4 regions of the Exiguobacterium sp. s39 genome follow, and region 3 is predicted to be linked to each of the others. Evidence: riboswitches for the same ligand, from Rfam matches in the RefSeq annotation. Region 3 holds a riboswitch; each other region holds the start of a gene.

Region 1 (5,890 bases), 820 kb from region 3:
ACGTTCGACGATCGGTTTTATTCACTCGACGAACATGTCTCAGCAATCGAACAAAAGCTTGCAACGGATGGGCATTCGGCACGTTATCTTGGTGACCGTCGCTTTGAAGTCGATGGTAAACCTTATCTGTTCCTTGAGCGGACAGTCTCAGTCGGCGGGGTTCCGACACAGCAGACGATTCTCGAGCAACAAAAAAAATAACTCTCCCGCGTACGGGAGAGTTTTTTCGTTAGACCGGAATCCGGTCTAGGGGATGCGGTTGTTGCGATGAGCGATACCAGCGGATGATCCAGTGATCGATGCCGATTTGATACGCAAAGCGTCCTACAGCCAGTAAGGCGATTGACGCTGCTAAGAACACGGGGTTCAACGCAATCGTCCCAGCGAGTAAGTAATTGAGATTCATGATACTACCGACGACCAGTGCAGGAACCGTCAACAGACTAAGAATCAACAGAATCCCGACGACGAGTTCCGTGAACGGAATCAAGGCGTTGATCAGTCCGACATTCGGTAAGGCGAGTTGCTCGATCCACGTCGCATACCAGGAACTGACGAGTGCGTCTTCGCCAGTTGACTTCGCGAGCGCTCCTTCGAGAAACGGTTTTGCATCAAAGCCATTGATGTACTTACCGATTCCAGCGATGAACCACTGGATTCCGAGCCAGAGTCGGATGACCGTCAATAGACCGAGACCGATGATGTGTAATACTTTCACTTTCAGACACTCCTCTACTACAACATAGTCCCCATCATACTGAAAAATCATCAGCGAGATGGGGACTATCATCATAACGTCATCGAACCGTCATCGACCTGTCACAAAAAAGGATAAGGTAACGGTTTCATGACCGTTGATCGAGGCGATGACTGATTGCAGTCAATAAAGCAGCAACGAGCGCGACCAGTCCACCGACGAGTGCCGTGTTCATCATCGGACCGTTCGCATAGACGATGCCACCGAGTGCCGAACCAAAAGCAATCCCGACGTTACTCGCAACCGGCATCAATGAAGCAGCGAGTCCTTTTGCTTCCGGGTTGAACTTTTCAGCAAGGTCAATCAAGTAGATCTGTGTCGAAGTCGTCAGTAAAATCGACATCAACGACATCAAGGCGATGTTGAACAGACCAAGCGGAAGGGATGCTGTCGTGAAGTATAACGCAGCAAGTACGATTGCTTGTACGACGAAGACGAATCGTAAGCGTCCCATCGGATTTTTGCTAGCGATCTTGCCGGCAAGGATGTTACTGAAGATCGAGACGACGCCGTAAGCGAGCAGGATCGGACTAATCCACGTTTTTGCGATGCCAAGTTCTGTTTGCAGGATCGGCACGAGGTACGTGTAGACGACGTAGGTTGCCCCGAATCCGAATGACGGAATGAAGAAGGCAATCAGGATTCGTGGATTAGCGAGCAATCCAAGCTGTTCCTTAATTGAACCGGAACCCGTCGATTGCTGGACCGGAACGATCTTCCATACTGCGAGGAACGCGATCAATCCCATGACCGTCGTCAGCCAGAACGTGGCTTCGAAGCCAGCGTGTTGACCGATGAACGTACCAATCGGAACACCTAAAACGTTCGCAAGTGTAAAACCACCGAAAATGAACGAGACGGCGACACCGCGCTTCGCGACAGGTACACCGTCACTTGCGACGACCATTGCGAGTGAGATCAAGACACCAGTCAGGATGGCTGTCAGAATGCGGGTTGCGAGCAATACTTCGTAACTTGGTGCAAAACTACTGGCAAGATTCAGTAAGACCCAGGCTAGTAAGAGACGTAGGATCAGGCGACGCCGTTCCAGATGACCGGTCATCGACATGACGATCGGCGTACCAATCGCAAAGGAGATGGCAAATGCCGAGACGAGCGTACCGGCTGTTGCGATCGTGATATCAAGGGCTGAGGAGATTTCAGCGAGGATCCCGACGATGACGAATTCGCTTGTTCCGAGAACGAATGTCAGGAGCGACAACGTAGCGATCAAGAGCCAATCGTGTCGACTTAAACGAGTAGTAGGTGACATGGATGATTCCTCAATTCTAGCGCTTACGCGCGAAACTATGAGTAACAGGATAGCATGAAACGATTTCGTCGGGTATCGCAAAGCGAGATTTCGGGAAAAGAACCATTATTCGAAATAGCGTGTGAATTTCCAGGCTTGCTGTTTTTTGCGTATACTACAGAAGAAGACTACTTATAAAGGAGTGGAAACGATGCAAGCGACAGTGACATGGAACAAACAGATGGGGTTTAGTGGACAGACGGAATCAGGGCATCATCTGGCGATGGACGCAGCACCCGAAAACGGTGGTGAAAACCAAGCACCACGACCGACCGAACTCTTGCTACATGCCGTTGCCGGCTGTACTGGAATTGATATCGTCTCGATTTTAGAGAAGATGCGCTTGACGATCACCTATTTCGAAATGGATATCGAAGGAGAACGGGCAGAGGATCATCCGCGGCGTTTTACGTCGATCTCGATTCATTACCGGCTTGAAGGTGATCTCCCGGAAGATAAGGTCCGTCGTGCCATCTCTTTATCAAAGGATAAATATTGTTCGGTCTCGCAATCCCTGAACGCTGAGATTTCCGTCTATTATTCGATTAATGGTGTGCGAAGCGAGGATCCTTTGTGAAGAAAACCGTACTGATCGGTTGTCTGTTGCTTGCAGGGTGTGCACAGGAGACGACGGAACCAACGAAACCATCACAACCGGAAACGAAGCATCCGACAGAAGAAAAGAAACCGAAGCCTGAGCCGACGAAAGAAGAACGACAACAAGCACGATTAAAGCAGCAACTTGAAGCGATGTCGACGTCAGAAAAGATCGATCAACTGCTCTACATCGGAGTCGCCGGCACGGAACTTTCAGCAGCTGACCGGAAACTGTTAAAGACGCATGCGATTGGTGGGGTCTTACTGCTCGGCGGAAACATCACGTCGGAAGAGCAACTCTTGACGTTCACGCGTGCGATTCAAGAGACGAACCAAAAACCGTATGCGTTCGTCGGGATTGATGAAGAAGGCGGACGCGTCAGCCGGGTACCGGATCAACGATTACGTCTACCGACGAGTCAACGGATGGCGCAAGGAGCAGATGAAGTGAAAATGGAAGACGTCGGACGTACGCTCGGACATTTGTCACGTTTTTATGGCTTCAACATGGACTTCGCGCCGGTCCTTGACGTCAACAGTAATCCGAACAATCCGATCATCGGCGACCGTGCGTTAAGTGCTGATCCGAATACCGTCGCGACGCTTGGTACGGCCCTGATGCACGGGATGCAGGAGACGGGAACGATTCCGGTCGTCAAACATTTTCCCGGTCACGGCAATACGAGTGTCGATTCCCATGTCGGGCTACCGAAAGTGACGGCATCAAAGGAAGAATTGAAGCGGACGGAGCTGTTACCGTTCCAAGAAGCGATTCAAGAGGGCGCCGAGATGGTGATGGTCGCCCATATTCTCTATCCCGCGTATGACGATATGAATCCGTCCTCGCTCTCAAAGCCGATCTTGACTGACCTCTTGCGTCAACAACTCGGATTCAACGGTGTCATCATCACGGATGATCTCGTCATGGGGGCGATCACGAAACAATATGGTCTCGCAGAAGCGGCACGTCAGTCGCTCGTCAATGGAGCTGATATGGCGATGTTTTCAGAGGCAGGTGCTTACACAAAGGTCCATGCTGAAGTGATGCAAGCCGTCAAAGACAAAACGCTGACGCCGGAGATGCTCGATGCCAAAGTAATGCGCATCCTGAAGCTGAAGCAGACGTATGCCGACAGCCAAGAGCAACAGCGACCAACGAAATCGGAACTGATTCAGCAAGTGGAAGCGCTCAACTAGGACTAGCGAAGCAAAGCGACTCATGCTAGACTAATGGGGCAAGCCAATTAAACACGAAAAGACACTAGGGGAGTCTCCCAGCAGACTGAGACGGAAGTATCCGGACCCTTTGAACCTGATCTAGTTCGTACTAGCGGAGGGAAGTGGCTCGAAACCTTAGATATCCTTAGCGCTTCAGCGCATTTTCGGACCACTCCCTTCAACATCGGGAGTGGTCCTTTTTCGTATGGAAAGGAAGAACATGATGCGTCTACATCTGATTTCGACGGGATCCATTAATCCGCTTGACGAAATAAAGACCTTTCAATCGCTTCAACCTTATACGGATCAGCTACATCTACGTGAACCGAACTTGTCGGCGGCAGAATTACTTGATCTAATTGAAGCGCTCCTTGCGCATGGTTATTCGCCTGATCAGGTAACGGTTCATGATCGGGTCGATGTCGCCCATGTCGCCGGCATCGGTGTGCAGCTGACGCGCCGTTCCTTACGTGTCCGCGATGTGCGACGTCATTTTCCGAATCTCGTCATCGGGAAATCAGTCCATTCGCTAGCAGAGGCACTGGCAGCAGAAGCGGAAGGAGCCGACCGCCTGCTGTACGGTCATATTTATCCGACAGCGTCGAAGCCGGACGTGCCACCACGAGGGATTGACGCCTTGAAGCAAGTCGTCACCTTCACGACGAAACCAGTCATTGCAATTGGCGGGATTACACCAGAACGCATGCCTGAAATCGTAGCGACCGGTGTAACCGGAATCGCCGTCTTATCGGGTATTCTCGGTCAATCGGATCCGCTCGCCGCCGTCAAGCATTATCAGGGGGTACGGGTATGACGAATCACATCATCATCGGCAGTGGAGTCATCGGTTTGACGCTTGCTTACGGTCTCGCCTGTCAGAATGAATCCGTCGTCGTCTTAGAACGCGGAGCAGGTGGACAAGGAACGAGTCGCGCGGCTGCCGGGATGCTTGCGACGGACATCGAGCTCAGAGAGGAATTGCATGCACTTGCCGCGCGAAGTCGTCGTCTGTATCCGTTGCTTGCACGTCGTCTCGAGCGAGAAACAGGCATCGATTGTGGATACCGGGAACAACCGTTTTTGTTAAAGCGTAAAGGGCGCGAGCATCTGTTTCCAGCTGTCGGTCAAATCGATCCACGACGACTGACGACTGCATTGATGTATGCCTTACACGCACGTGGCATATCAATTGAAGAACAGGTAGAGGTCACACGCATCGAAGAGAACGATGACTTCATCAGGATCGAATCGAATGCGGGAATCTGGACCGGACAAACAGTGACGGTCGCTGCCGGACGGGGTTCGCAAGCCTTGCTCGATACAGCCGGCATTTCGATCGCGACATATGGGGTCAAAGGGGAATGTCTCGCCGTCCGTCTCGCGGGTCAGCCGTTACGCTCGATCCTGTTTGACGACGCCGTCTACCTTGTGCCGAAAGCAGACGGTCGGATTTTGATCGGTGCGACCGAACTGCCGCACGACGAGACAGTCGGTGTCAGTGTCGCAGGGGTCACGTCATTGCTTCAAGCAGCAGAACGACTGTATCCACCGATTCGTGACGCGGTCATCGAAGAAGTCTGGTCCGGTGTACGACCACAAACGGCGTCCGGCTTGCCATATATCGGAGTCGCCGATTCATCCCGTCGGATCTTCCTAGCGACGGGGCATCATCGGCATGGCATATTACTCGCACCGGCGACAGCGGAAGTCTTGGTAAATACATTACGGTTGATTCAGAAGGAGGAAGTCCGATGAACATTACGATTAACGGCAATGACCACACGATCGATCAGATTGAAACGATCGAGGACATGCTCACGCAACTTGGCTTAGGGGAAAAGCTCGTCATCGTCGAACAGAATCGACAAATCATCGATCGCGCGGCGTATGGTCAGACGGTCATTCGGGACAATGACACATTTGAAATCGTTCATTTCGTAGGAGGAGGATAAACATGCTGAAAATTGGAGAAAAGACATTTGAATCACGATTATTACTCGGAACAG
Region 2 (5,890 bases), 1.1 Mb from region 3:
CGACATCCCTAGCTGAAAAAATCGCGCAATCGAACCAAATCGTCGGTAGTCCCGAGCATAAAGCAAAAGAACGTGCGATGACGGAAGCCGCGGTCACACTCGTGAAAAATTATCAGCGGACCTTACCATTCAAACCGAAAAAGAACGCAAATGTTCTTGTGATCGCTCCTGCGGCGGATCAAACGGACAGCATGAAAAAAACGATCGCTTCCCTACCGAAGAATCGGAACTGGCACGTGATGACAGCGAATTACTCGGCTACTACGCTACCGCTCGACCAAAACCCGACATTACGGGCGCAACTCGATGCAGCAGATTACATCATCGTCGGTTCCAACGTCAACACGAGTGCTAAACTACTACCTACTGCACCAGAACAAGCGATTCCGGCTTCGATCTTCCGCTATGCGAAACAAACGGATACACCATCCGTCCTGCTCAGTCTCCGTAACCCATACGATGTCGCCGTTCAACCGGACGCACCGGCACACGTCCTCGTCTATGGCTTCAAAGGCGATCCAAACGGTCCAGACTCCGAAGCAGGCAATCTAAAATCAGCGGGACCGAACCTGCCTGCAGGTATCCGAGCGATCTTCGGAACGTTCAAACCGCAAGGCACTTTACCGGTTGATGTGCCGGTCTTTCAGAACGGTGTCTTTACCGATCAACTGCATCTCGAATTCGGTGACGGCTTTAAAAACTGGAAAAAATGATGACGTGATACACCAAAAGACCGAAGCTCCTTAAAGGATGCCTCGGTCTTTTAATGATTGATACGGATATTCAGTTTCTTCTTTCGCACGATGGTAGACGCGGTATAACCAATAAGTCAGCAGTGCATAGACGACGATGACAAGAACAGCAGAAATATAGCTTCCCATGCTATACGCTACCTTGAAGTTTCGAGTCGATGCGGATATACCGGATAACACAATCAACGTTGGGATGATAAGTCCTACAAATCTTACTTTGACTTTACCAAGCATTCGTTGCATAGCATATGCCGCGAGGATCACGAGTGCGATGACTACGATTTCCATTCCAATCCCTACTTTCACCAGATGGTATTCCTAATTCTACCATCTACTGGTTTAAGAAGATACCGGGCGTGCTGGAATCTTTTCGTAGACCGACGTGAACGTCTCTTCCGTCCACCCCATGTGCCAGAAGAGTAACTCATAGTAACAACTTGTCACGAAATGACGTTTCATCCGCTCGCGTTCCATCGGGCTCGCTTGTTCCGCCAGCGCATCAAGCCGTGCAATCTGTTCAAAGACGACCTTTTCAAACCATTCCGAGCTGTACGTGTCGATCCATTGCTGATAGATTTTTTCTTCCGGAGTACACGTCAGTAATTGCTGTCCGACTTCATAATACAACCAGTAACATGGCAAGATGGCAGCAATCGTCTCACCGAGCGTTCCTTCACTCGCATGATGCATGTGGGAGACATACGCATATGCTGTCGGTGCCGGTTCAAATGCTTCAAGATCTGCTTCCGTAATACCGAGCGGCTCAAAAAATGATTGATGTAAGCTCAACTCTGCCTCGTAAGTCGAAGTAGCATGCTCGGCAAGTGTCGCGATCGTCGCGAAGTCGTCTGCTTTTGACGCTGCCTTCGCTTGAATCTTCGCAAAGTGTTTTAAGTAATAGGCATCCTGCATGACGTAATGCCGAAATTTCGAGAGCGGTAACGTCCCCTCCCCGATTCCTTGTACAAATGGGTGCGTAAAACTACTATCCCAATACGCTTGTGCCGCTTGTTTGATTTCTTGTGTGAATGTCATGATCTCATCCTCCTCGTTTAGTATGAAACGAAAAAACACCACCCCGAAACACACGGGCATGGCGCAAGAAGAACAAGACTTGACGCCACTTCCCTCCGTAAGTACGAACTTAATCAGGTTCAAAGGGTCCGAACGTCTTCGTTCGTCTCAGTCGGTCTACCGACTCCCCTAGTGGTCATTATTCGATTCCCATCCACTATAGCATGCTGAAAATGGAAGTCAAGTTGTCCTCTTTTCGCTATACTATGGAGTGTCAGAAGACGGATGCCGTCTCCATCTACAGACCGATTCCGAACTTCTTTCGTTCTCGTACACTAACTTTAGTACCTGATACTATAATTCATTCTGTTACTTACAATTGGAGGATTTCATTATGCATACACCAACAAAAATCATGGCGTCAGCCGTTATCGCTTCTGCTCTATTACTCCCGACAGCCGCATCTGCCGAACAAGTCGTCGATAAGACGATCGTCACACTCGGGGAGTCGCTCGGCGCAAAGGATAAAGCATGGGTGCTTTCCCGTCTCAATGCACCGGAAGGCATCACACCGATCATCGCCACTTCTGCTGACGAAGAAAAATATCTCGGGAAAAACATTCCACAGTCGCAAAAAGGTGGCAACATGTATTCGTCGGCTAAGATCGAACTGACGGAAAAAGGTGATGGACTTTCCGTCTCGACGGAGAACATCACATGGGTGACAAAGGATATGTATCTCAACGCTCTCGTCACAGCGGGTGTCAAAGATGCCGATATCACGATCACTTCTCCCTACAAGGTGACCGGGACATCGGCACTGACAGGAATCATGAAAGCGTACGATCAAACTTCCGCTGAGACTGGAATTAAGTTAAGTGACGAACGCAAGGATTTAGCACAGCAAGAATTATCGGTCACATCAGACGTCGGAAAAACGGTCGGCACGGATAAAGTCGCTGACTTAATGAATGAGATCAAGGCTGAGATCGCCAATCAAAAACCGGAAACCAAAGTCGAGATCGAAAACCTGATCGTCCAAGTCATTCAAAACAACAATATCCAGTTGTCTGACGCACAAATGGACCGGTTGACGAATCTATTCAATCAAATGGAGCAAGCGAACATCAACTGGGGACAAATCGAGAGTGGTTTGAAAAATGCGGGGCAAGACATCCACGCGTTCGCAACATCAGAAGAAACGAAAGGTTTCTTCGCTAAATTATTCGATGGACTCAGTGACTTCTTCAGTTCAATCGCTGGCGTGTTCAAATAATTCAGACTTCCGTAACTGACAAAAAAATAGTAAACTAGAGATATCTGAAACGAAAGGTGGTGTGAAAAGATGGACTTTGCCGCGTGCAAACACTGGTTGATGGAACAATTGTATCTGTTGCGCGCGATTTTTCATGGAATGGCGTTCTAAGGCACCCGTCTGCCCTTTTTTAGAACTTCATGATTGAAAAATACAGCAAAGCGCATCTTTCACACGTGATGGAGAGTGCTATTTGCGCTCTCCTTTTTTTGATGCGCGCGAAAGGATCAATTGATTATGATGATTTGCGACATTCAACACCTAACCAAACAATTCGGAGGCGAAACGATCTTAACGGATGTTTCCCTCTTCTTAAACGAACACGACCGTGTCGGTCTAATTGGACGAAACGGGAGTGGCAAGACGACATTACTCCGCTTGCTCGCTCGCCTTGAGCAACCGGACGGTGGTGTCATCTATCAAAAGAGCGGTTTGACGATCGGCTATTTGGAACAACTTCCTGTATATAGTGAGACGATGACCGGACTCGACGTCCTTTGGACAGCGTTTGAAGACATCCTCGCGATCCGTTCTCGGATGCAACAGTTGGAGCAAATGATGGCGACAGCACCAGAGAATCTGGATGCGTTACTCGCACGATATGCGGAAGCGACGAATGCGTTCGAACAAAAGGATGGCTATCTACTCGACTCGAAAATCGAGCGCATGGTGAACGGGTTACACCTTCGTCCGTTACTCACTCGTCCTTTCCACCAGTTGAGCGGTGGTGAACAGACGAAGATTTGTCTCGGTCGCATGTTACTCATGGAGCCAAATCTGCTCATTCTTGACGAACCGACGAACCATCTTGATTTAGCTGCCGTGGAATGGCTAGAGCAGTTCTTACGGGACTACACAGGAACCATCCTGCTCGTCTCTCACGACCGGGTCTTCTTAGACGCCGTCGTCACCTCGATCGTTGAACTCGAGGACGGTGAACTGACAACCTATATAGGGAATTACAGCGCGTTCGTCGTCGAACGAGAACGTCGCTTGATGGAACAGTTCCACGCCTACCAAGAGCAACAGAAAAAAATAAAGAAAATGAAGGAAGCGATTCGTCGACTCCGGCAATGGGCAAACGAAGCGTCTCCACCGAGTGAGAAATTATTCCGTAAAGCAAAATCAATGGAACGAGCACTCGAGCGGATCGAACGGATTAAACGACCACAACTCGAAGCCAAAACCGCTGATGTCTCCTTCTCTTCCACTGATCACACGAGCCAAGTCGTCTTTCGCGCTGAAGAACTCTCGTTTGCTTACGGAATTCGCCACATTTTTGATGACGTCTCGTTCGAGATCATGGCACAGGATCGGATCGCGATCGTCGGAACGAATGGGAGTGGGAAATCGACGTTGCTCTCACTGCTGCTTGACGAATTATCACCAGAGGCAGGCACACTCACGCGTGGACCATCGAATCGGATCGGTTACCTGTCCCAGCATGCCCATTTCGAGGAGGACGCGCGGTTAATCGACTGGTTTAGAGACCGGATTGCCGTTCCAGAAGCGGAAGCCCGCCATATCCTAGCCCGGTTCCTGTTCTTTGGACCAACTGTCTTTCGGTCCATTTTGTCACTGAGCGGAGGCGAACGTGTGCGATTGCAACTCGCCGTCCTCGTTCATTCGTCGGTCAATGTATTAATTCTCGACGAGCCGACGAACCATCTCGATATTGAATCAAGAGAGACACTCGAAGAAGCACTCGAGAATTTTTCTGGTACATTGATTGCCGTCTCACACGACCGCTATTTCTTAAATCGGCTTTTTCCGCAGATCCTGTGGCTCGAAAATGGTCTGACGCGTTATCATGGTACGTATGCGTATGCTCAACAGAAGCGTACTGAGTTCGCTACGTCTTCCTCACTCCACGTAACCCCTCAAAAACCAAAACGCTTGTCACAACATGAGTTAGAAGTGCAGATCGAGCGGCTTGAACAGAAATTAGCAAAACGTGAAAAACCGACCGATACCGTTTCTAAAAGCATCCAACAGCAACTCGATGACCTATACGAACAATTGCTACAGTATGGATGATTTAGCTTTACTTGCCTGTCACTCTCGATACCGAGAGTGGCAGTTTTTTCGTTCACCTACAATGTTTTTAACTCCTAACATTTAGCTAACTTTATTAAGTTTTAAAATTTTATTTTATTTTGTTGTTGCTTATTGTCTGAAAATTCGTATAATTTAGCGTATAGCTTTTATTATTCTTTGGGAGGAATACACCATCATGAACGCCATTCAGCAAGTCATTCAAGGAAGTGTCGATTACGCCAACAATATTTTATGGTCGTATGTATTAATCGCTGTATTGATCGGCGGCGGGATCTACTTCACGATCCGAACTGGCTTCATCCAATTCACTTACTTAAAAGAGATGTTCCGCGTCACGCTCGATAAAAGTGAACAAACAACAGACGATAAAGGAGAAAGCATCACTTCTCTCCAGTCATTCTTCATCGGTGCGGCGACACGGATCGGTACGGGTAACCTTGCCGGTGTCACGATTGCCGTCACACTCGGCGGACCAGGTGCCGTCTTCTGGATGTGGATGGTCGCTCTCTTAGGGGGCGCGACGGCTCTCATCGAAAGTACACTGGCTCAAGTCTATAAAGTACGCGATACGAAATCGAACGCATACCGTGGTGGTCCTGCCTACTACATCGAAAAAGGCTTGAAGAACCGAGCTCTCGGAATCGTCTTTGCAATCTTGATTGCTGTGACGTTCGGCCTTATCTTCAACTCCGTTCAATCAAACACGATTGCCGCTGCCTTTGACAATGCGTTCGGTATCAACACAGCTGTC
Region 3 (5,890 bases):
CTTTAAGGCAGATATGGTGACGGCGTTGTCTGACGAACGAGCAAGCGAAGGTATCCGAGGTGCAGAAGAGGATGAGCTGGAAAAGACGATGGTCTTATCGCCTGTACAAGTGCCAGAAGAATCAAAAGCGGAACCAGAATCACCCGCCGTCACGACCGTTCAACCGAAAACACCGGAAAAGAAAAAGAAAAAACGTTGGTGGATCGTCCTCTTATTGCTCATATTGCTAGGTGGTGCAGCTACGACGTTTGCGATGTGGCCAGATCCAACGGTCACCGTACCATCTGTCGTCAAGACGGATGGAGACGAAGCGGAAACGAAGCTTGAGAAACTAGGATTCGTTGTTGAGACGACAGAACGAAATAGCGATACAGTCGAGGAAGGCGATGTCATCAGTCAGACACCGCGTGAAAACGCACAAGTCAAGAAAGGCTCGACAGTCACCTTGGTCGTCTCTACAGGTAGTGCGCCGGTCGAAGTACCGGATGTGACAGATGACGCTGAAAAAGAGGCGATTGCCACATTAAAAGAGGCTGGATTCGCTAAAGTCGAGGTCGAACGTGAAAAGTCGGATGAAGTCGAGCGAGGTAATGTGATCCGGCAATCGATCTCTGCTGGGACGGAAGTGATTGCAAAAGAACAGACGATTACAATCACTGTCTCAGAAGGAACTTCGTCCTTTGAATTGAAAGATTTGACGAACTTATCGAGTGATGAAGCAAAAGCGTATCTCGATGAAATGGGTCTCGACGGCACGTTTGAACAAGAATTTTCAAGTGACGTCAAGCTCGATCAAGTCATTCGTCAATTCCCGCAAGCAGGAGCACAAGTCGAACCGAACGACTCCGTGACGGTGTTCATCTCAAAAGGTGAGGAAGAAAAAACGGTGACGGCAACGTTCCCTGAAAAGGTCGTCTATGATGCGGTCAGCGAGAACGAGGACGAGGAACCACCGAAACAAGTCATCCGGATTGAGACGGAAGACGCGAAAGGGAAGCGGACCGTCATCGAGGAATCGATTGATCAAGATGAGACATTCGACGTGCCGGTGACGATTGATCCAGGAGAAGAAGGAAAAATTACGATCTATAAAGACGATACGGTGTATCGTTCAAAAACCATCACGTACAATCAAGCAAAAGACGCACAATGAATGTGATGAAAAAGGAGTGCATAGGATGACGGAACAACGCATCGAAGAGAATCGAGAAGGAACGATCATACGTCTGCAGGGTGGCTTTTATGATGTCATGACACCAGAAGGAGAGGTCCGTTCACGGGCAAGAGGGAATTTCCGAAAACGCGGCATCAGTCCAGTCGTCGGAGACGAGGTCGTTCTTCATATCGAAAGTGAGACAGGATATATTCTCGAAGTGAAGGAGCGGAACAACTTTTTAGTACGCCCTCCAGTCGCGAATATCGACCAGGCATTGCTCGTCGTCTCGGCGGCAGAACCTGATTTTTCAGCGCACTTGCTCGACCGATTTCTCGTTTTGATCGAAGCGAAGGAAATTCAACCCGTCATCCTATTGACGAAGATGGATTTGCTGGACGATGTTAAAGGACCGGCTGTCCGAGAGGCGATTGCCGCTTACCGGAAGATTGGGTATACGGTCATCGAGACATCAAGTGAGACGTTGGCAGGTATTGAGCAAGTCCGTCCGTTACTTGCTGGAAAAACGAGCGTTCTCGCCGGACAATCCGGTGTCGGGAAAAGTTCATTGCTCAATGCACTGGAACCCTCTCTTGATTTAGAAACAAGTGCGATCTCGAAATCACTCGGACGCGGACGTCATACGACGCGCCACGTCACATTGATGCCGCTTGCCGAAGGATTGATTGCCGATACGCCAGGTTTCTCGAACCTCGATTTTCCGTATGATATGGAAATCGAGGATGTACGGTGGAGTTTCCCTGAATTCGTGGCTGTACAAGATGATTGCAAATACCGAGGTTGCTTGCATTTGAATGAACCCGGTTGTGCCGTCAAGGAAGCCGTCGAAGCCCAAGAAATCATGCCCTCTCGTTATGAGAACTATGGTATGTTTATAGACGAAATCAAGAATCGAGCCCGGAGGTATTGAAGATGATTAAAATTGCACCATCTATCTTATCAGCAGATTTTGCGAATCTCGAACGCGATGTTAAAGCAGTCGAAGCAGCAGGCGCGGACTATATCCATTTTGATGTCATGGACGGTCAGTTCGTACCGAACATCTCATTTGGATTACCTGTGCTTAGCAGCTTACGTCAAAAGACGGATATGATTCTCGATGTCCATTTGATGATCGACCAGCCAGAACGTTTCGTCGAGGATTTCGTCAAAGCAGGGGCGGACATCGTGACGTTCCACGTCGAAGCGACGAATCATGTCCATCGTGTCTTGCAACAAATCAAAGCAGCGGGCGCAAAGGCAGGAGTCGTCTTGAATCCCCATACGCCATTATCAACGATTGAACACGTCCTTGAGGATGTCGATATGGTTTTATTGATGACGGTCAATCCGGGCTTCGGTGGACAAGCCTTCATCGAGCGTGTCATGCCGAAACTCGCAGCACTTGCGCAAATGAAAGCAGATCGTGGTCTGACATTTGAAATCGAGATTGACGGTGGCGTCAATCCGGAAACGGCAAAGCTTTGCATCGATAACGGTGCGAACGTTCTCGTCGCAGGATCAGCAATCTACAATGCACCAGATTATGCGGAAGCGATCACTAGCATTCGTCAAGGGGCTGCCGTATAATAAGAACGAGAAAACGAAATATGATGACCGCAAGGGGTGTCGCTTGAAAAGCGGCTGAGAGGAGTCTTTTAGACTTTAACCCTTCGAACCTGTTCCGTTCAAACGGACGTAGGGATGTGGCGCACGCAGGCAGTACGGCGTTCGTCGTACTGCCTTTTTGCGTCCTCTCGTACAATGAAGGAGGAAAATAGCATGAAACGGTTACAAATGATGATGGAAATTGCCATCTTCGCCAGTCTCGGAGTCGTCTTTGATTTACTGATTCCATTCAAAATGCCACAAGGAGGCTCAATCAGCTTAGCGATGTTACCGATCTTCGTCATGGCATTTCGCCACGGTGTCGTCGGAGGGGTCGTCACGGGAGCGCTTGTCGGTACGATTCAATTGATGTTCGCTCCACAAGTCTTGACGATCGTTCAACCGATGCTTGACTATACGATTGCGTATGGTGTCGTCGGATTAAGTGGTCTGTTCGCGCGTCAAGTCAGACTAGCCGCGCGCAATGGACAAAAGAAAAGCTTGATGGCGTTCGTTCTCCTGGCGACGTTATTAGGCGCAGGACTCCGTTATATCTGTCATGTCATCAGTGGAATCGTCTTTTTTGCCGAGTATGCCGAAGGTCCAGTCGTACCGTATTCATTGATTTATAACGCGACATACATGGTACCGTCTTACGTTCTTTGTGGTGTCGTTGCGGGTCTTTTATTTACGACTGCGCCACGCTTACTCCGTTATTCGGCACGAGGCGTCTGAGATGCGGGCGATTCTCGTCTGTGCCGGTCCGCGAGAAGAAGCGCCGGATTTACGGACGTTTTGTCAGCCAGGTGATTTTATCGTCGGTGTCGATGGTGGTGTTCAGACGATTGAATCGTTTGGGCTGACATGCGACCTGACGATTGGTGATTTTGATTCGCTTGGTTATGTACCAGAAGGGGCAATCGTTCATCCGGCCGAGAAAGATGAAACGGATCTCGAACTGGCACTTCGTACAGTCTCAGAGAAGAAACAGTTTGAGGATACCTTCATTATCGGGGCGACAGGTGGGCGGCTCGACATGACCGTCCAAAATGTATATCTATTGAAGCGATACCCAGAGGCACGACTCGTGACGAAACGAGAAGAGGTACGATACTTGGCTGAGGGAACGTATGCAGTCGAAGCAGGGAGCTATCATTATCTTTCGTTCATTCCACTCGTACCATCTACTTTAAGCTTATCCGGAGTCAAATATCCACTTGATGCACATCCAGTACCGGTCGGAGGTTCCTTGACCGTCAGTAATGAATGGTGTGCGTCAGAAGCGAAGGTAGAGCTCCATCAAGGAGAACTATTGATGATGCGGACGCTTAAGGAATAGCACAATCATAGGAAAGAGGCCGTGGACAAATCCATGGCCTCTTTTTGTATGAAATTATTCTTCGAGTTGAGAAGGGGCGACACGGATGTCGCTTTGGGCGGATAGATGTTTTCCTTTGACGAAGAGATGATAACTTCCCCACATGACGAGGAAGAAAGGAACACCGATGTATAGAGCGATTCGTTGATCCGCTTGAAACGCAAGACTGACGAGGACGACGACGTTTAACGTCAGCGAAATCAGTGGTAACACCGGATAGAGTGGTGTCTTGAATTTCAGTTCGGATACATCGTGTCCGTTTCGGACGAACTGACGACGAAATGCGAGCTGCGAAGCAGAAATCGAAATCCAGCCGACTTGAGCGCCAAGTCCGGCTAAGGACAAGAGCCAAATGAAGACGGTATCCTCTGCGAAAAACGCGGTTAGGAGCGATAACATCGCAAACATCATCGTAAAGAGTAACGCGCGCATCGGCACACCACGTGCATTGACGTAAGATAATTTCTTTGAAATCATCCCTTCTTGCGCCATCGCCCATAACATCCGAGTCGCCGCATATAATCCGGAGTTTCCGACGGACAATAGTGCCGTCAAGACGACGATGTTCATCAAATCAGCAGCGTACGGAATACCGATCGCATCAAAGACCATGATGAACGGACTGCTGACTCCGCCAGCTGTTTCATACGGAATTAATGCACCAACGATCGTAATCGATAAGACGAAGAAGATGAACGTCCGCCAGACTGTATTGCGGATGGCTTTTGGAATCGATTTTTCGGGCGTGTCGGACTCCCCAGCCGCAACACCGATCAATTCCGTTCCTTGGAAGGCGAAGTTGACGGCAATCATCGTCGTCAAGACACCGAGAATCCCGTTTGGAAACCAACCGCTTGCCGTAAAGTTCGCGAATAACGATGTTGGGCGATCTGCTTCCATCGGTAACCAGCCGAACCAAGCAGCGCCACCTAGAATGATGAAGAACAGGATCGCGAGGACCTTCAAACTCGAGAACCAGAATTCAGCTTCACCGAATGCTTTGGCGGAGACGGCATTCAGACCGAACAGCAAGACCGTAAAGACGGTACACCAGACGACAACGGGTACGTTCGGAAACCAGCGGTCCATCAAACTGCCGGCAGCTGTAATTTCGAGTGCGACCGTCACGGCCCAGCCGAGCCAATAAATCCAACCGACGGCAAAGCCGACCCCTGGTCCGATGAAGCGGGTCGTATAGGTCTGAAATGACCCCGAGACCGGCAGATAGACCGCTAATTCTCCTAGACATAACATCGTCAGATACATGATGGTCCCACCCACGATGTAACTGAGGACCGCCCCGAGAGGTCCTGCTTGTGAAATCGTTAATCCTGACCCTAAAAATAAGCCTGTTCCGATGATTCCGCCGAGTGAAATCATGAACAGGTGTCGACTCGTCATCTCTCGTTTGAGTTGCATGATGACTTCCCCCAATTCTGACAAAATAAAGTACGTTCCTATTGTAAGCGTTTTCAATAAAAGCGACAATTAGTTTATGAGAAAAATAAATGAGGGCATAAAAAAACCGGAAGGGAAGATTCCCATCCGGTGGTTGCGCCTTATACGCGTTCGACTTTACCTGATTTAAGAGCTCGAGCTGAAACCCAAACCTTTTTCGGCTTACCGTCGACGAGGATACGTACTTTTTGTACGTTGACTCCCCAAGTACGTTTTGTTTTGTTCAATGCGTGTGAACGGTTGTTACCCGACTTTGGCGATTTCCCAGTAACGTAGCATTTACGTGCCATGCG
Region 4 (5,890 bases), on a different contig from region 3:
GCTCCAGCACCAGCTGCACCAAAACCAGCTGCACCAAAACCAGCACCATCATCAGGTGGTCTGTTCATTCATCCAACTGCTGGAACTGTTACACAAGGTTATGGTTCTGCAGGCGGAGAGAACGGATATACGTTCCATAACGGAATTGACTTTGGTGGTCCAGTCGGTACGCCGATCGTGGCAGCTGCAACAGGTACAGTCATTACAGCATCAGGTGGCGGACCTTACGGAAATCATGTCATGATCGCTCACCAATTGAACGGGAAGACATATACGACAGTATATGCTCACATGAGTTCACTCAATGCCCGTGCTGGTCAACGTGTCAGCCAAGGTCAACAAATTGGCGCGTTAGGTAGTACAGGAAATTCAACAGGACCACACCTCCACTTCGAAATTCACGTTGGTGGATACAGCTATAGTGCAACTGGTCCAGCTAACTCAGTCAATCCATTGTCGATGCTTTAATCGTAAAGAATCGTTGCGTATGCAACGGTTCTTTTTTTTGTCATTTTCAAAAAACAAATCGTATATTACAAAAAACCGTTTTCATTTGAAATGTAAATGAAATTTTTTTGAAACGATTACGGTGCTATAATCTATTTCAGATATGAGAGAAACTTGAATACTATAATAAAATATGAAAAAAACATAAGTGAGGAAAACGATATATGCTAAAAAAACTAATTTCTACCATTGTTTTAGGAGCATTACTTATAACAGGAACACAACCGATCGCAGCAGCGACCATTAAAGAAAAAAAAGCTGAAAATGCCGCTGAACAACGTAAACTTGAAAAAGCGATCAAAAAACAAGAAGCTAAAATCTCAAAAGAGCAACGTCAAATCAATCAAATTGACGCAGCAATCAACGAAAAGATTTTCCAAGTCTCTGAAAAAAATAAACAAATCGAACAGTTGAACGTTCGAATCGATGAGTTAAAGGCAGACATCGTCCGTTACGAAGAAATGTTACAGAAACAGGAAGAACTACTCGGTGATCGTTTGCGTGTTTTCCAAGAGAACGATGGAAATTCGATTAAATGGGAAGAAGTCATTTTTGGATCGAAGGATTTAGGTGATTTATTCAGCCGTGTCATGGCGGGGAAAAAAATCGCTGAGCAAGACGATAAAATGATTTCGGATTACATCGCAACGCAACAAAAATTAGGAGAAGCAAAACAAGCGCTCGTTGAGAAAAAAGCGGAGCAAATGCAAGAAAAGAAAGTATTGCTTGAACAAAAGAAAGCGTTAAAGCTTCAAATGAAAGAACGTAGTGCCACGCTGAAGAAATTACGAAAAGGGAAGACGAAGTTCACGACAGAACTGTTAGACGCAAAAGAACTTCAAGCGACTCTCGAAGCGCAAGAACGTGCAATTGCGGCAGCGAAGGCAGCTGCTAAAGCAGCGGCTGAAAAAGCAGCAGCGGAGAAAGCGGCAGCCGAAAAAGCCGCTAAAGCGAATGCTCAAGCAGCAAAACAAGCAGGTAAGAGTTCAGAATCAACTGATTCTGTTGCCCCGCCGGTTGTTTCGAGTGGAGGGAAATTCGTTCGACCGTCTTCTGGTGGAGTGTCACAAGGATTCGGACCAGCAAGCGGCGCGAACGGTTATACGTTCCACAACGGTGTTGATTTCAGTGGTTCGGTCGGATCTCCAATCGTCGCTGCAGCAGCTGGAACGGTCATTACAGCATCAGGTGGTGGACCTTACGGCAATCATGTCATGATTTCTCACTTCCTCGATGGACAAGTGTACACGACTGTCTACGCACATATGAGTTCATTATCGGTTCGTGCAGGACAAACGGTCTCTCAAGGTCAGCAAGTCGGGACACTTGGTAGTACAGGGAATTCAACAGGACCACACTTACATTTCGAACTACATGTCGGAGGCTATCAATACAGTGCCTCTTCTCCTCTAAATGCAGTCAATCCATTAGCATATCTGTAATCAAAACGGGCTTCGGCTCGTTTTTTTTTCTTCTCTATGCTACAGTAAAGGCGAAACGAATACTTGAGCAACTAGGGGAGCTGGAGGAATCCGGCTGAGAGGAAAACCAATCTGTTTTCGACCCTATTACCTGAACTGGATAATACCAGCGTAGGAAAGTTGAGCCGAACGGATACCGGAATGCGTATATAACGCTTTCGTATAGCGTCGACTGCTTTTTTACAGCGGTCGACGCTTTTTTTGTCGGTCACGACTCCCTTACATTGCTCGATGGGAAGGTGAAAAGAACATGAAACATGTACTGACGATTGCAGGATCCGACTCCGGTGGTGGAGCTGGGATTCAAGCAGATTTAAAAACCTTTTCGGCTTTAGGGGTTTATGGAATGAGCGTCCTGACAGCCGTCACGGCGCAAAATACGTTGGGTGTTCAAGCGGTGGAAGAGTTATCCCCAGAAATCGTAGATGCCCAGTTAACGTCGATTTTTTCAGACATTCGTGTCGATGCGATCAAAATCGGGATGGTCTCGAATGCGCAGACGATTCGAGTCATTGCTAGACATCTCCGCAAACAGACAGTTCCTATCATATTAGATCCCGTCATGGTCGCTAAAGGTGGTCATGCCCTGTTGCGGACGGAAGCTGAACAAGCATTGATTTCAGAACTTCTGCCGCTTGCGACACTCGTTACACCGAATTTACCGGAAGCGGAGCGGTTAACAGGACAATCAGTGACCAATCTAGAGGAAATGCAACTGGCGATGCATCAATTGGCTACACAGACAGGGGCAGTATTACTAAAAGGTGGACATCTCTCAGGAGCTGCAACGGATTTATTGTTTGATGGGGAAGTGGAACACCGTTTCACATCGGAACGGTTAGACAATCAACATACTCATGGAACTGGTTGTACCTTATCTGCAGCGATTGCAGCACGGATGGCGCTTGGAGAAGATTTACAAGATAGTGTACGACAGGCGAAAAACTATGTCACGGAGGCAATTCGTCATGGATTTGCTCTCGGACAAGGTATTGGACCGACACATCATTTTCACTCACTTTGGAGGGATACACATGTTTACGACCATTCTTGAACACAAACCACTCATTCACCATCTGACGAACACGGTTACGATCAACGACTGCGCAAACGTCACACTCGCTGTTGGAGCATCACCCGTCATGGCGGAAGACATTCGTGAAGTAGAAGAGATGGTTAGACTCGCACAAGCTCTTGTCTTAAACATTGGTACGATCGATGCAGACATGCAAGCAGCTCAACGACTCGCAGCACGTGAAGCGGGACGTTTGAATGTCCCGATCGTTCTTGATCCAGTTGGAGCAGGGGCAACGACATTACGTACTGCCTTTTCTAAAGAACTCATTGATCTCGGGTGTACGGTCATTAAAGGAAATGCTTCTGAAATCAAGACGTTACTTGGGGAAGATGGGCGAACTAAGGGAGTCGATGCTGCGGGAGATACAATGATGGATCGAGAAAGCATTCGTGCATTCGCTCGCAAACACAAATCTGTCCTCGTCGTGACAGGTCCGAACGACTATATCACGGATGGAACGCGCGAAATGGAATTACATGTAGGAACACCTCGTCTAGGAGATATCACGGGTACGGGCTGCATGACGGCCTCCTTGATTGCGAGCTTCCTCGGTGCAGGATATACAGCGTTTGAGGCGGCTGTTCACGGAACATTCGTCATGGGAAAAGCAGGAGAACAAGCAGCCTCCGCGCAAGGTCTTGGTGATTTTAAACGAGAGTTGTTCAATGCCATCAGCCTCATGACGGTACAAGATCTTGTGGAGGTGACAGAACGTGTCAATTGATTACTCCATCTATGCAGTGACGGATCGTCGGTACCATCCTGAAGTCGCGATCGAGACGGTCGTTGAGGAAGCCATTTTAGGTGGTGCAACGATCGTGCAATTACGGGAAAAAACAGCGCAAGGAAAGGAATTCTTTGATCAGGCAGTTCGGTTGAAAGCACTCACGGATCGGCACGACATTCCTTTGATCATCAATGATCGGATCGATATCGCGTTACTCGTCGGAGCTGGTTTGCATATCGGACAAGAAGACATTCCTTTAACCGCAGCACGTCGCCTTTTACCAGATGCCGTGATTGGTGTGTCGGTAGCAACCGTTGCACAAGCGATTGAAGCAGAACGAGACGGAGCATCTTATTTAGGCGTGGGGTCTCTATTTACGACGTCATCCAAAGCGGACGCTGATTCCATGTCGCATACGATGCTTCAGGCGATTCGGGAAGCTGTACGATTACCCCTAATCGGTATTGGTGGAATCACAGCAACGAATGTCTCTTCTCTGCCTATCCCGCTAGAAGGGTATGCCGTCATCTCAGAAATTTTTGCTAAAGAAGATCGGCAACTCGCTGCGCAGCAAATGACAGATGCTGTGCGTGAATGGCATCAATCACTTCAGAACAGGGTATAATCCGTTCAGAGGTGATTGTATTGAAATGGCAGACGATCCGTTTTCGCGGCTATTGGATTCGATATCGGTTAGAACCACAAATCATTCGAGTCGATAATCAGGGGATCTACCATCTAGGAAAAGTCTTATTTCCACATCCTAATCGTATATCTTATGAGATGGCCCTTTTATTGAAAGAAAAGTATGAAAGACGCTACAAACGTCCGTTGTATATTAAAACGAGCTCGATTGCGACGGAAATTTGGGGACATACTCATTTAGATATTTATTACCGGGCACTTCTTCATCTACCGATTCCGACGCGACTTCGTCAACGTTATACGAATCGATTAGAAAGCACGAAAGTCATTGACATCGGCGTACGCGCTGTCGATCAAAATCGAATTGTCTGGGATATTGGAGATTACGTAGGAGGATGGTTCGTGTTTTGGCTCATTCGCAGACGAATGCGCTGAACTTGCAATGTCCCGTTTCTCATGGTGCAATATAAGTAGAAACGAGGTGACGGACATGGACATTCCCCGTTGTGAAACGATTGCGATTGATGAACAACGTGCGTCTGAAATCGGACATATCGTTGATACGATTCCGACGCTTGAAATCGGAAAGCTATTTAAGATTCTTTCGGATGCGACACGACTGCGAATCGTTTATGCGCTGACGATCGAAGAAGAACTATGCGTTTGTGATGTCTCGGCCTCTGTCGACTGTTCGATCGCGACAGCGTCGCATCATCTTCGATCTTTGTTGAAACAAGGACTCGTCAAGTTTCGAAAAGACGGTAAAGTCGTCTATTATTCCTTGGATGACCATCATGTGTCATCGCTTGTACATATGGCGATGGAACATGTACAAGAGGGAAAAGCAATGCCTGAATGAGTCTTTAGAATAAACGAAAAGCGCAGCTTTAGCTGCGCTTTTCGTTTATTCTAAAGACGATTGTTCTGATCCTTTTGGAGCGAAGTGGTGGAAGAAAAAGACCGTGGCACTAATCAATAAAAAGGACAGGATGGAGAGACCAAGACACATCCATTTATATGTAGCGATTAAAGTATCTGATTGTTGTAATTTGGCTTGAAGCGTTTTATACAAATCATCTTTCACACGGGATAAGTCTTCGAGAATCGTTTGAGTCGTCTGAGTCGACTGTCTAGCAAGACGTTTTGCGGCTGTTGGACTTTGACGTTCATAGACAACAAACACGCGTTCAATCTCGGACTCCCAGACATTGTTGCGACGAAGAAGATCTTTAATCGTCCCTGGAGTAGTCGACGATTGGTTCAGACTATTGCGCAAATCATGGATTTTAGACGTTGAAAAGTAATATTGTTCGATATAACGATTATCTTCATACAATAAGAGACCACGAACCGCATTAGCACGATCTCGATTGTGTTCGACCAACTGATCTACCTGATTGATTAACGGTATATCATGATCCTTCATTTGCTCGGTCATCGTTGCAATCGTCC

The links. Region 3 has a riboswitch for thiamine pyrophosphate ahead of thiT (energy-coupled thiamine transporter ThiT). Riboswitches for the same ligand answer to the same signal wherever they lie in the genome.
Region 1: linked by a shared signal. The riboswitch ahead of KNQ11_RS02660 (thiamine phosphate synthase) and the one ahead of thiT (energy-coupled thiamine transporter ThiT) in region 3 are both predicted to bind thiamine pyrophosphate.
Region 2: linked by a shared signal. The riboswitch ahead of tenA (thiaminase II) and the one ahead of thiT (energy-coupled thiamine transporter ThiT) in region 3 are both predicted to bind thiamine pyrophosphate.
Region 4: linked by a shared signal. The riboswitch ahead of thiD (bifunctional hydroxymethylpyrimidine kinase/phosphomethylpyrimidine kinase) and the one ahead of thiT (energy-coupled thiamine transporter ThiT) in region 3 are both predicted to bind thiamine pyrophosphate.

The regions. Positions count from the first base shown of each region.
Region 1 is NZ_JACSNA010000001.1:517,155-523,044, forward strand. It holds gene KNQ11_RS02635 (hypothetical protein) at 1-201, shown strand, start outside; gene KNQ11_RS02640 (DoxX family membrane protein) at 230-718, opposite strand; gene KNQ11_RS02645 (MFS transporter) at 846-2,030, opposite strand; gene KNQ11_RS02650 (OsmC family protein) at 2,221-2,646, shown strand; gene nagZ (beta-N-acetylhexosaminidase) at 2,643-3,863, shown strand; TPP riboswitch at 3,920-4,022, shown strand; gene KNQ11_RS02660 (thiamine phosphate synthase) at 4,105-4,698, shown strand; gene KNQ11_RS02665 (FAD-dependent oxidoreductase) at 4,695-5,639, shown strand; gene thiS (sulfur carrier protein ThiS) at 5,636-5,836, shown strand; gene KNQ11_RS02675 (thiazole synthase) at 5,839-5,890, shown strand, end outside.
Region 2 is NZ_JACSNA010000001.1:276,235-282,124, reverse strand. It holds gene KNQ11_RS01445 (glycoside hydrolase family 3 protein) at 1-713, shown strand, start outside; gene KNQ11_RS01440 (hypothetical protein) at 744-1,040, opposite strand; gene tenA (thiaminase II) at 1,092-1,787, opposite strand; TPP riboswitch at 1,861-1,967, opposite strand; gene KNQ11_RS01430 (DUF1002 domain-containing protein) at 2,161-3,042, shown strand; gene abc-f (ribosomal protection-like ABC-F family protein) at 3,319-5,118, shown strand; gene KNQ11_RS01420 (alanine/glycine:cation symporter family protein) at 5,315-5,890, shown strand, end outside.
Region 3 is NZ_JACSNA010000001.1:1,335,915-1,341,804, reverse strand. It holds gene pknB (Stk1 family PASTA domain-containing Ser/Thr kinase) at 1-1,153, shown strand, start outside; gene rsgA (ribosome small subunit-dependent GTPase A) at 1,179-2,084, shown strand; gene rpe (ribulose-phosphate 3-epimerase) at 2,087-2,743, shown strand; TPP riboswitch at 2,766-2,875, shown strand; gene thiT (energy-coupled thiamine transporter ThiT) at 2,936-3,496, shown strand; gene KNQ11_RS07140 (thiamine diphosphokinase) at 3,498-4,100, shown strand; gene KNQ11_RS07135 (amino acid permease) at 4,155-5,558, opposite strand; gene rpmB (50S ribosomal protein L28) at 5,699-5,887, opposite strand.
Region 4 is NZ_JACSNA010000004.1:101,327-107,216, forward strand. It holds gene KNQ11_RS14975 (murein hydrolase activator EnvC family protein) at 1-468, shown strand, start outside; gene KNQ11_RS14980 (murein hydrolase activator EnvC family protein) at 672-1,949, shown strand; TPP riboswitch at 2,013-2,123, shown strand; gene thiD (bifunctional hydroxymethylpyrimidine kinase/phosphomethylpyrimidine kinase) at 2,239-3,042, shown strand; gene thiM (hydroxyethylthiazole kinase) at 3,023-3,790, shown strand; gene thiE (thiamine phosphate synthase) at 3,780-4,418, shown strand; gene KNQ11_RS15000 (hypothetical protein) at 4,430-4,873, shown strand; gene KNQ11_RS15005 (ArsR/SmtB family transcription factor) at 4,929-5,297, shown strand; gene KNQ11_RS15010 (CHASE3 domain-containing protein) at 5,343-5,890, opposite strand, start outside.